Regions from separate parts of the Kushneria konosiri genome, predicted to be linked through region 1. Evidence: predicted binding sites of a transcription regulator. Region 1 holds the regulator's gene; the other holds the start of a gene.
The links. The regulator FNR, encoded in region 1, switches genes on or off when oxygen is low (the NO sensors DNR and NnrR bind a similar motif). The targets are predictions, from matches to a motif close to TTGATNTANATCAA.
Positions count from the first base shown of each region.

Region 2: the regulator FNR is predicted to act here: its motif matches at 2,637-2,650, upstream of B9G99_RS09040 (OmpW/AlkL family protein).

Region 1 covers NZ_CP021323.1:1,646,775-1,652,931, reverse strand. The annotation lists gene B9G99_RS07705 (TRAP transporter permease) at 1-1,789, shown strand, start outside; gene B9G99_RS07700 (carboxymuconolactone decarboxylase family protein) at 1,964-2,392, shown strand; gene hemN (oxygen-independent coproporphyrinogen III oxidase) at 2,499-3,911, shown strand; gene fnr (fumarate/nitrate reduction transcriptional regulator Fnr) at 4,025-4,768, shown strand; gene B9G99_RS07685 (DUF488 domain-containing protein) at 4,858-5,259, opposite strand; gene B9G99_RS07680 (alpha/beta fold hydrolase) at 5,448-6,157, opposite strand, start outside.
Region 2 covers NZ_CP021323.1:1,953,949-1,960,105, forward strand. The annotation lists gene B9G99_RS09030 (Nramp family divalent metal transporter) at 1-561, opposite strand, end outside; gene B9G99_RS09035 (GGDEF domain-containing protein) at 654-1,853, opposite strand; gene B9G99_RS09040 (OmpW/AlkL family protein) at 1,880-2,536, opposite strand; gene B9G99_RS09045 (cation acetate symporter) at 2,705-4,372, opposite strand; gene B9G99_RS09050 (DUF485 domain-containing protein) at 4,369-4,695, opposite strand; gene B9G99_RS09055 (putative nucleotidyltransferase substrate binding domain-containing protein) at 4,930-6,157, shown strand, end outside.

The sequences.
Region 1 (6,157 bases):
TCCGATGATGAAGCGGGTGGGCTTTTCCTCTACCAAGGCCGGCGCGGTCGAGGTGGCCTCCTCGGTCAACGGTCAGATCATGCCGCCGGTCATGGGGGCCGCGGCCTTTTTGATGGTCGAATACGTCGGCATTCCTTATGTCGAGGTCATCAAGCACGCCTTCCTGCCGGCCATGATCTCCTATATCGCCCTGTTTTATATCGTGCACCTTGAGGCGATGAAGGCCGGCATGCAGGGGCTTGAGAGCGCCAACCCGCCAAAACCCTGGCTTTACAAGCTGCTGGGCTTTGCCACCGGTCTGGTCGGGCTGATGGCGCTCAGCGCCGCGGTCTATTACGGGCTGGGCTGGCTCAAGCCGGTACTGGGTGAATCCACACCCTGGGTCGTCTCCATTGCGCTGATGGTGATCTATGTCGGGCTTTTGAAGCTGGGAGCCCGCTATCCGGAGCTTGAGCATGATTCTCCCGATGCCAGCATCACGACCCTGCCGCAGACCCGGCCCACGGTCATGGTGGGGCTTCACTACCTGCTGCCGGTGGTGGTACTGGTCTGGTGCCTGATGGTCGAGCGGCTCTCTCCCGGACTTTCCGCCTTCTGGGCAACGGTGTTGATGATGGTCATCATGCTGACCCAGCGGCCGCTGGATGCCCTGTTCCGCGGGCGTCTGGCGCTGGGCGAGAACCTGCGCGAAGGCGTTTTTGACCTCTGGAGCGGGCTGGTCGATGGCGCGCGCAACATGGTCGGCATCGGCATTGCCACCGCCACCGCCGGCATCATCGTCGGCGCGGTCTCGCAGACCGGCGTGGGCCTGGTGCTGGCCGATCTGGTCGAGCATCTCTCGATGGGCAGTCTCTTTTTGATGCTGCTGCTCACGGCCGTGCTGAGCCTGATTCTGGGCATGGGACTGCCGACCACGGCCAACTACATCGTGGTGTCGGCACTGCTGGCCCCGGTTATCGTGCAGCTCGGTCAGCAGCAGGGGCTGATCGTGCCGCTGATTGCGGTGCACCTGTTCGTGTTCTATTTCGGCATCATGGCCGATGTCACCCCGCCGGTCGGGCTGGCCTCCTTTGCCGCGGCCGCCATCTCGGGGGCCGACCCCATACGCACCGGTTTTCAGGCCTTCTGGTATAGCCTGCGCACCGCGGCACTGCCGTTTCTGTTCATCTTCAACACCGACCTTTTGCTCATCAACGTCGATCTCTGGCACGGCATCGTGATCTTTGTGGTGGCCACCGTCGCCATGCTGGTCTTTGCCGCCGCCACCCAGGGCTGGTTTGTCGTACGCAACCGCTGGCACGAGACCATCTTGCTGCTGCTGGTGGCCTTCACCCTGTTCCGCCCCGGCTTCTGGCAGGACATGATCGAGCCGCCCTTCAAGGAGATGCCGCCGGCACAGTTTGCTCAGGCATACGGCGATCTGGAGGCAGGGCAGACGATGCGGGTCGCCGTCGAAGGGCTTGATGACTACGGCGCCCCCATGCGGCTGGTGATCGAGGTGCCGGTGGTAGAAGGCGACAGCGGCCAGGCACGGCTGGACAATCTGGGGCTGGCCTTGCGTCAGGACGGAGAGACCACACTTGTGGATACGGTCGGCTGGGGCAGTCAGGCAAGCGAACTGGGGCTGGACATGGATCAGACCATTGTCAGCGTCGAACTGCCACGCGAGCGTTTTGCCAAGGAGTGGCTGTGGATTCCGGCCCTTTTAATACTGGCGTTGATTGTCTACTTTCAGCGCAGGCGCCGATCAAATCACACTGAATCGCGTACGGCTCAGGCCACTTCCTGAAGCACTGCGCCGCCCGATATGGCATCGGGCGGCGCAAGGACACCGGCACTATGGCAGGTTGCCAACCCTGCAAAAATTTAAACCGCGCTCAACTTTGTAAATACCGGCTGTGGATTAAATTTTGTCGAAAGCGTTAAATAGGACCAGATTCATACCATTTTGAGGTGCACACTCATGACCAGTGAACGACCCCGGCGAATCGATGCCACCGATATCTACCACACTACCCGTGCGGTACGACATTGCAGCCTCGACCCTTCCATTCGCTGTCTGGCAGAGCTTCGCACCTCGCAGATCAATGGCGGCTGCGATAACTGCGAAAACCTGCGGGTCAGCGAAGCCGAAGCACTGGGCATTGATGCCGACAAGCTGCGTGAGCTGGCACGCTGGGCCGACTCCGACCGCTTCACCGCTCGTGAACGTGCAGCGCTTGCCTGGTGTGAGTCCTTTACCCATTTTCGGCCGGTCGATGCCAGCACCCGCATGATGGCGATCACTACCTTCTCGCCGCGCGAACTGGCGGATCTGACCCTGGCCATCGAATTGACCAGCACCATGTCACGTGTGGCCCGTCACATGGATGACGACGCGCGCGTCGGTTGATTCATCATGCCCGGCCCCATCGGCCGTCATGATTTGATCCAGGTCAGACCCCGCACCCCTGATGCTCGTAGCATGGCATGATCACTGCCTGCCACGAGCATCCTTCATGTTGTCATCTGCTCCCCGACCCGCTCTCCCTGATGCGCAGTTCTCGCCGGATATCGAGCTGCTCAAGCGCCATGACGGCCAGGGCCCCCGCTATACGTCCTATCCGCCGGCCACCGCCTTTACCGATCACTTCGGCCCGACACAGCTGACGCAGGCCCTTGAGCGCAGCAACGCCACCGCGCGAGACCTATCGCTGTACGTCCATATTCCCTTTTGCCGACGCATCTGCTTTTACTGTGGCTGTAACCGCATTGCCACTCGTCAGACCGCCATGGCCGAGCCCTATCTGGACCGCCTGACCCGGGAGATGACCCTGATGAGGCGCCATCTCGACGGCGGGCGACGGGTCGAGCAGCTGCACTGGGGCGGCGGCACACCGACCTTTCTCGATCTGGACCAGATGAGCCGGCTGATGGATCAGCTGGGCACGCACTTCAATCTTTCCGACCATCCTGACCGCGATTTCGCCATCGAAATCGATCCTCGCGAGGCCAACGTTTATACGCTGCGTCATCTGCAGTCGCTGGGCTTCAATCGCCTGAGCCTGGGCGTGCAGGATCTGGACCTTCGCGTACAGAAGGCCATTAACCGGATCCAGCCACGCGAACTGAGCGAAAACCTGATCGATGAGGCCTACCGGCTGGGATTTCGCTCGCTGAGTCTGGATCTGATCTATGGCCTGCCGCATCAGAGCGTGACAGGTTTTGCCGAGACTCTGGATCAGGTAATCGACATGGCACCGGCCCGGCTCTGCGTTTTCAACTATGCCCACCTGCCCGAACGGTTTTTGCCACAGCGGCGCATCAACCGCGCAGACCTGCCGGATGCCGACACTCGCCTGGCCATTCAGTGCATGACGATCGAGAAGCTGACACAGGCCGGCTACATCCATATCGGCATGGATCACTTCGCAAGACCCGATGACAGCCTGGCCGTCGCGCAACGCGAGGGTCATTTACGGCGTAACTTTCAGGGGTACACCACCCACGCGCAGTGCGACCTGATAGGCCTGGGGGTGTCGGCCATCAGCCAGGTCGATGACGTCTATGCCCAGAACACCGCGCGACTGGAGACCTGGCAGACGGCCATCGACCACCCACGGCTGGCCACCTGCCGCGGGGTACGCCTGAGTGAGGATGACCGACTGCGCCGGCACGTGATTCATCGTTTGATGTGTGACATGCAACTCGATTTTGACGCCATCGAAGCCGACTTTGGCATCAGGGCGTCATACTATTTCGCTAATGTATTTGAAAGACTTGCCACCTTTCGGCGAGACGGTCTCATCGAATATGATAAGCACTTGCTTATGGTGACCCCAATGGGACGATTGCTGATCCGTCAGCTGGCCATGGCCTTCGATGCCCACCTTTCGACCGAACATCGTCAGCAGTTCTCACGGCTTCTCTAGAGGACAGGGCATGTTCGACGGGGCAAATGCCTCTCAAAGGACCAGAACGCGGGCACGACCTGTCACGAAAGCGCCCGGCACACCACTCACACGCAAAGGAAAATGCCAGGCCGATGACCTCCTCTCATCTTCACCAGACACGCTGCCAGACCTGCTCGCTCAGCTCACTGTGCCTGCCGCTTTCCCTGTCTCTTGACGATGTTGAGCAGTTCGACACGATCGTACGACGGCGCGCGCCGCTGACGCGTGGAGAGACCCTATACATGCAGGGTGAGGCCTTTGAAAATGTCTACGCCGTGCGCAGCGGCAGCCTCAAGCAGACCATCATCGACACCGATGGCGAAGAGCAGATCACCAGCTTCTACCTGCCCGGCGAACTGGTCGGGCTGGACAGCATCGACAGTGCCGTGCATCCCGGTTTTCTAACGGCGCTTGAGCGCACCACGGTCTGCGAGATTCCCTTCAAGCGGCTGGAAAGTCTCTCGGAGCATCTGCCGGAGCTTCGCCATCAGCTCTATCGCTGCATGAGCCGCGAAATTGTCGATGATCGCCGCCTGATGCGCCTGTTATCCAGCAAGAGTGCCGATGAGCGTCTGGCAAGCTTCTTTCATAACCTCTCGATCCGCTTTGATCGCTGCGGCCATAGCGCCGAGCGCTTTCGACTGCCAATGTCACGCAGCGATATCGGTACCTATCTCGGACTTGCGATCGAAACCATCAGCCGCGTGCTGGGGCGTTTTCAGCAGCAGGAGCTGCTCACTATTCAGGGGCGTCACGTAGAGATTCTGGATATGGCAGCGCTCAAGAAGCACGCCGGCATTATCGCGCCCTGCTGCAATGAGCGCCGTCGCGCCTGATTTTATGGGCAGGCTTTCTCACCGCCCTGCAGACAATAAAAAACACCCCGATCAAGTCGGGGAGTTTTGCTGTTCGTGTGGCGCCGGACTCAATGCGCCTCGGCCACTGCTTCGGGCTCGCTCTCCACGGCCTCACCGCGCAGCGCTTCAAGAATGACCTCACGAAGAATCGGCAGATGCGAGCCTTCCAGGTCACGGACGGCACTGACCAGCGTCAGTCGACGCTGACGCGCCTGATCCAGAAGCGGCTCGAGATCGCCCGGATTGAGCTCCAGACGATAGCGACGCTCAAAGGTCGCGCGATCGATTCGCCCGCTTTCCCAGGCATGGCGCAGTCGACGAGACGGTGCCACGGCGCGATACCACCGCTCGACCGACAGCTCCTCTTCGCGCTTGCCACGAGGCCATACCTGATCCACCAGCCAGCGCGCCCCATCCTGATGGGTCGAGTGCTGGTAGACGCGCTTGAGGCGAACATCACCAATAAGCATATTACCCCCTGAAATCATGTTCCCAGAGCTGAAAGCTCTTCTTCTTTTGAGGTGTCAGCCGGCCAAGAATACACCGGGTGCCAGGCCGTTTCACTCGATAAGGACGGCTCGGCACAGTCGGCACTGACCATGATTTCTCATCACTCCACGCCGGGCGAGTAACCCCGGGGCCCGGTCGGCGACAGGGCTCAATCATACTGCGGTGGGATATCCAGCCATGCCAGAATGGCCCTGGCCACCTCATCGGGAAACTCCTCGTGTACTGACAGGCGCCCGTGCGACAGCGATACGGTATCAACCCGAGGCAGTGCCCCCATGGCGCGCATTTCGGCCCGTGAGCGCGGCGGCATTTTCTCGCTGGTGATCAGGAGCGTGCGCGCACTGGCGCCCTTGAGCGCCGCCACACAGGCCTCGCGGCGGCTGAAAGGGTCCACGGCGCCGGTCACGAACCGGATCGAGCCATGACGCGCACCGGGCGTGCGGGCCACGCGGCGCTTGGCCGCCAGTCGCTCGCCGGACAGCCAGTTCGGCGTCTCATAGACGTGCTCGCCGGCCATACGACGCAAAAACCAGTTGCTGACGTTGAGCCGGTAGATACCGGCACCAATGACCGGGCGATCAAACCAGGTGCGTAGATGCCCAAACCAGGGCTTGTGCTCGCCGGCCATGGTGGGCAGCGGCCCACGCCAGGTCGGCGCGATCAGCACCAGTCGGTCGGCGGCGTCGGGGTGTTGCTCCAGATGGCGAATGACCATCCCGGCCCCGTGCCCGGCGGCGACGATCATCTCGGGCAGGAAGATGACCTCATCGAGCAGGTAGTCGATAAAGGCCGTCAGCATGGCCGGCGTGGCCTCCAGGAAAGGACGCGGGCGGTCGCCAAAGCCCGGCCAGTCCACCG
Region 2 (6,157 bases), 310 kb from region 1:
GGCCACTTCACCGGGATTCGGGCCGGCCAGCGCCAGGGTCAGGACAAACGATAGAACGATCAGAGCGACAATGGCCCGATTGATGTTTTCCAGCAGGCGATAGATGCCGACCCAGCACATCAACAGCGCAGCGATGGCCAGAATGCCCACCCAGGCAAGAATGGGGATCGAGGGTAAAAGATAGTTGAGTGCCAGCGCCGCCCCGGTGAAGTTGCCGGCCTGAAAGGCCACGGCGCCCAAAAGGAGTGCAATGTAGAGCGTAATGGCCCACTTTCGGCCCATGCGCTGGCGAATGCCTTCCATGGCCGTCATTCCGGTGGCCAGAGTAAAGCGAATCACCGGACGTTGAAAGCAAAAGGCCACCACCGAGGCGCCCAGCACGGCCCAGAGCAGGACGAAGCCATATTCGGCACCGGCGACCGATAGCGTGGTGATCGAGCCGGGGCCGAGAATGCAGGCTGCGACCATGGCGCCGGGGCCCAGCGCTTTCAGCCGTTCAACGATCCCTGGTGATACGCGCTCCTGGTAAAGCGCGCTGTCGTGAGTGGACACGGTTTTCATGGCAGGCCTCCTGGCAGATGGGCATGATGCTTTCCCATGCAATTGCCATGCCTGATGCGAGAGGTGATGTCATGTGGAGTTGCATCAAGGCGTCAGGCCTGAACTGCCAGCGGCCTCGAAAGAGAAGATGGGTCGTGGCAACAGACCCGATTGCGGCCTTCACGCTTGGCTTTATAAAGCGCCTCATCGGCATTTTGAAGCACCGAGTCGAAATCGCAGGTATTGGCGGGAGTGACGGCCACGCCGAGGCTGATGGTGATGTTCAGTGCTTTTGGTTCGAGCGCAAAGGGCGTGCCTTCTACCCGCGCCCGCAGACGCTCGGCAAGAAGGGCGGCTTTTTCAACAGGCGTGTCGGGCAGCAGAATCAGAAACTCTTCGCCGCCCCACCGGACGGCCATGTCCTGACAACGAGTGATGGCGATCAGATGCTGTGAGAACTGCCTGAGTACGGCATCGCCGGCATCATGTCCCAGCCGGTCATTGATCGCCTTGAAATGATCAAGATCGATGATGATCATGCTCAGGACCTGACCGGGACGATAAAGTGCTTTCTGTCTTTTCAATGCGCTTTGCAAGCCACGGCGGTTGGACAGCCCCGTCAGTTGATCGGTCTCCGACAGATGCTTGAGCGTCATGCCGGAGCGTTCGCTGGTCATGGCAATAAAGCCCGAGTGAATCAGGATGCAGAGAATTTGATCCGCCAGAATGGCCGCCTGTCCGCTGACCATCATCTCCATGGTCATCACACCAGTCACCAGCATGGCCAGCGGAATAAACAGGGCCAGAAAATAGATAAAAAAGGCCATTGCCACCACATACTGCGACAGTATCCGCCTGCGGGGTGGTCTGAGGATTTCAACCATGGCCAGCACGGCCATGATGGCCGTGACCAGAAAGGTCGTGGACATGTGAAGGATCTGCGAGGTCTCCAGCCACAGCAATAGCAGGTGCAACATCCCCGGCGTCAGGGTAATCACCATCAAGGTCGGTAGATGGACGCTGCGATGATAGAAACGTCTCAGCCCGCTCCAGGCCAGACCCAGGCTCAGGGAGAAAAGCGTGGTGGCGATCAATGAGAGAGGAAAAGGGGCGACCGGATAGCTCGGGCTTTGTGACATGCAAAAACACCCTGCCGCTGATGCCATCAGAGAGGTGAGCCAGTGCCGCAGGCAGCGCTCTTCGGGCTGGCAGATCACTGTGGTCAAAAAGACCACCATAAAGGTGCAGCGACTGGTGCCACCAATCAGGTAAAGGATCTCGGGGTGGATGAACATGATGTGGCGTGACCTCACGCAGGTTCCGGGCCTTTAAAAACGAGCTAGAATCGATATCCCAGTCCAAGTCCCGTGAGAAGCGTGTCCATGTCAACCTCGGCGCTGAATCCTTCGCCTTCAAAGTGATAGGTCGGCACGCTGATATACACCATGGCAGCACTGGCGAACCAGCGGCCGCTCAGGTGGTAGTCAAGCCCGGCACCCAGCATCACACTGTTGAGGGATTCGACGTCAAAATCGGGAATATTGTCGGCTGGATTCACCCGAAGCGTATGAGAGCGTGCCACGCCAGCCCCCAGGTAGGGGTTCAGGGCGGCTCCCGGTCGAAAATGATATTGCGCCATCAGCGCCAGTGTGGCGGTTTTAACGGTGCCGATATCGAAATCACCAAACGCTGAATCGGTCAGCCGGTAAGCGGTGGAGGAAATCCCGCCTGCCACCTGAAGGGCCCAGTGATCGGTCAGAAAATAGCTGATATCCAGCGTGGGCACGGTCTCATCCAGCGTCTCGACGTTTCCGCCAATGACAGGGATGTTTGATTGCATGCCGACCGGTGCAAGGCGCGCCGCGCCTGCCCTGACAAGCCAGTCACCCTGCATGAGCCCGGAAGGACTATTGGCGGCCATCGCGAATGGCCCGCACAGCGCCATGGCAAGCGTCGCCCCTGCAACCTGAGATAACCCTCTGGGATATGACAGCATGATGCGCCGGTGACTCCGCTTTTGTAACATTGTGTTATGTTGATAGCGGCATGACGGCTTCTAAACTTTAGTATCCACAACGTCGGTAGCCGGACAGGTATTGATCCGGCTGAACAAAAAAGCCCTGCTCAGGGCAGGGCGAAGGAGAGAGACGGTAGAAAAAGGAAGTTAGTGGGCGACGCTTCCGGAGGCGCCGATGCCGGTCTGGGAGCGGACGAACTGGGCATCGAACAGGGCCCGTTCACGCTCGGCAGAGGCGGAGTTGTCCGTCACCGAGAACAGCCAGATGCCGATGAAGGCCACCGCCATTGAGAACAGCGCCGGATAGTCGTACGGATAGACCGGCGTTTCATGGCCCAGCACCTGTACCCAGATGGTCGGACCAAGAATCATCAGCACGATGGCGGTGATCAGCCCCAGCCCACCGCCGATAACGGCGCCGCGGGTGGTCAGCCGACGCCAGTACATGGAAAGCAGCAGTACCGGGAAGTTGCAGCTCGCCGCGATCGAGAAGGCAAGACCCACCATGAAGGCCACATTCTGGGTCTCAAAGGCGATACCCAGCACGATGGCGACCACCCCCAGTACCAGTACGGAAATCTTGGAAATGCGCACTTCTCTTTTCTCGTCGGCGTTGTCCTTTTTGATCACGCCGGCGTAAAGGTCATGCGAAATGGCCGAGGCCCCCGCCAGCGCCAGGCCCGCGACCACGGCAAGGATGGTGGCAAAGGCCACCGCCGAGATGAAGCCCAGGAAAATGCTGCCGCCCACGGCATTGGCCAGATGCACCGCCACCATGTTGGTCCCGCCGATGATCGCCCCCGTGCTGTCCTTGAAGGCCGGGTTGGTGCTCACCAGAATGATGGCGCCAAAGCCGATGATGAAGGTGAGAATGTAGAAGTAACCGATGAAACCGGTCGCCACGAACACGCTTTTGCGCGCCTCCTTGGCGTTGCCGACGGTGAAAAAGCGCATCAGGATGTGTGGCAGGCCGGCAGTACCAAACATCAGCGCCAGTCCCAGCGAAATGGCGGATATCGGGTCCTTGACCAGCCCGCCCGGGCTCATGATCGAGGCGCCGTTGGCATGTACGGCCACCGCTTCATTGAAAAGCCCCTCCAGACTGAAATCCACATGCATCAGTACCATCAGTGCCATGAAGCTGGCCCCGAACAACAGGATGGCGGCCTTGATCATCTGTACCCAGGTGGTGGCCAGCATGCCGCCAAAGAGCACGTAACAGACCATCAGTGCGCCGACCACGACCACGGCGATGTGATAATTGAGGCCGAACAGAAGCTGAATCAGCTTGCCGGCGCCGACCATCTGGGCGATCAGGTAAAGCGCCACCACCGCCAGTGAGCCGAAGGCGGACAGCGTTCTGACCGGTCGCTTGCTCAGACGAAACGAGGCGACGTCGGCAAAGGTATAACGCCCCAGGTTACGCAGACGCTCGGCGATCAGAAACATGATCATCGGCCAGCCGACCAGAAAGCCCATCGAATAGATCAGGCCGTCATAGCCTGACGTGAAGACCAGCGCCGAGATCCCCAGAAACGAGGCCGCCGACATGAAATCGCCGGAAATTGCCAGCCCGTTCTGAAAGCCGGTGATGTTGCCGCCGGCGGCGTAGTAGTCCGAGGCCGACTGGCTCTTTTTCGAGGCCCACCAGGTGATGTAGAGCGTGATGCCGACAAAGATCAGAAACATGATGATGGCCGGCACATTGAGGGCCTGCCTTGTCACGGGGCCGGTCAGGGCATCGGCCATGGCCGTGGCACTGGTGAGCAGGCTGCCTGCGGCGACCAGTGTCAGCTTGAATACTGCGGTCATCATTGGCTGATCTCCTCAAGCACCCGGGCATTGAGGCGATCGAATTCACCGTTGGCGCGACGCACATAGAGTCCGGTCAGGACGATGGCCACAAGAATCAGCCCCAGACCGATGAGGATGCCCCAGGTGGTGGTCATGCCCTGGGCCAGCGGAGTACCCAGCACGCCGGGTGCGAAGGCAATGAGCAGGATGAAGGCCATGTAGAGGCTCAGCATGATGACGGAAAGCGTCATGGCAAAGCGGGAGCGTTTTTGCACCAGCTCCTGGAAGCTGGCATTGCGCTGAATGTCGCGCCACTGGGTATCGTTGTGCGTTGGTCCGCTCATGGCTCATCCTTGTTGTCCCGGTGTATGACCGTTTTTATGTGCAGGGCCACTAATACTTGCGCGGAAACGGGACAAAAGAGCAGAGCACTTTAGTCGCGATTCGACCAAAGAGACGTTCAGGGGCAAAAGCACTGCCGACCATAAAGGCAGTCAACACGCTTCATGAGCAGAATCATCAAAGACGATGTATCGTCATGGCGATACACGCAGGGCAAGCCAGGGAGCAGCAAGCGGATGGATATCGAACAGCTGGAAATTCGCCAGCACATGGCGCAGTTCGCGCCCTTTGAATATCTCGGCGATGAATGGCTGGATCAGGTGGCCACCCAGGTCGAGATCAGCTATTTCCAGGCCGGGACCGACATTCTGGCGCTGGATCAGGAAATCAACGAGCTCTGCTACGTGCGCAGCGGCGCCGTTGAAGTATCAAAGCGCAGCGGCCAGCTGTTCGACCGCCTGGTGGAAGGCGATATCTTTGGCTACTCGGACATCATGCGCAATCGTCGTGTGCGGTTCCCGGTACGCGCCATCGAAGACACGCTGATCTATTTCGTCCCGGCCGAGCTTTTTGAATCGCTGCGGGCGGACAACGACGATTTTGCCGACTTTGTCGAAACCGGCGGCGACCGTCTCAAGGCCACGGTCGACCAGCAGCGCAATGATAATCAGATGAGCAGCACGCGAGTGCGTCGTCTGATCCGTCGCAAGCCAACCATGGTGGATATTCATACGCCGATCGTTGAGGTGGCGCGTCGCATGCGCGAAGACAATGTCACCTGTGTATTGATCCTCAGTGAAGAGCAGGAGGGGATCAACGGTCCGCGTCACTTCACGACCCAGGAAGGGCAGGTGCGTCGTCTGGCCGGTCTTCTGACCGACCGCGACTGCTGTGTGCGGGCTCTGGCGGAAGATCTCAGCGGCGAGACGCCGGTGGGCGAGATCATGTCGACCAGTCTGTTGACCGCGCCATCGGATGCGTCGATCTATGAGGCGATGATGACGATGCTCAATCACAACGTTCAGCATCTGCCCATTCTCTATCGGCGGCGTCCGATCGGGGTGCTGCAGCTCAGCGACGTCATGCGCTATGAGACCCGCAGCAGCCTTTATCTGGTCAGTTCGATCTTCAATCAGGCAGGGCTTGCCGGGCTGGTGCGCTTGAGCGGCGATGTGCCGCTGGCCTTCGCGCGCCTGGTGGATGAAGGGGCCGATGCCCAGATGATCGGTCGCACCATGGCAACGATCTGTCGAAGCTTTATTCGCAAGCTGCTGGAGCTGGGTGAAGCCGAGCTGGGGCCGCCGCCGATTCCCTATTGCTTCATGGTGCTGGGGTCATGTGCGCGTGACGAGCAGACGGTCTTTGCCGATCAGGATCATGGCATGATCCTGGACAACAGCTTCATCCCCGAGCAGCACGATGAATATTTCCAGTCACTGGCCCGTTTTGTCAGCGACGGGCTGG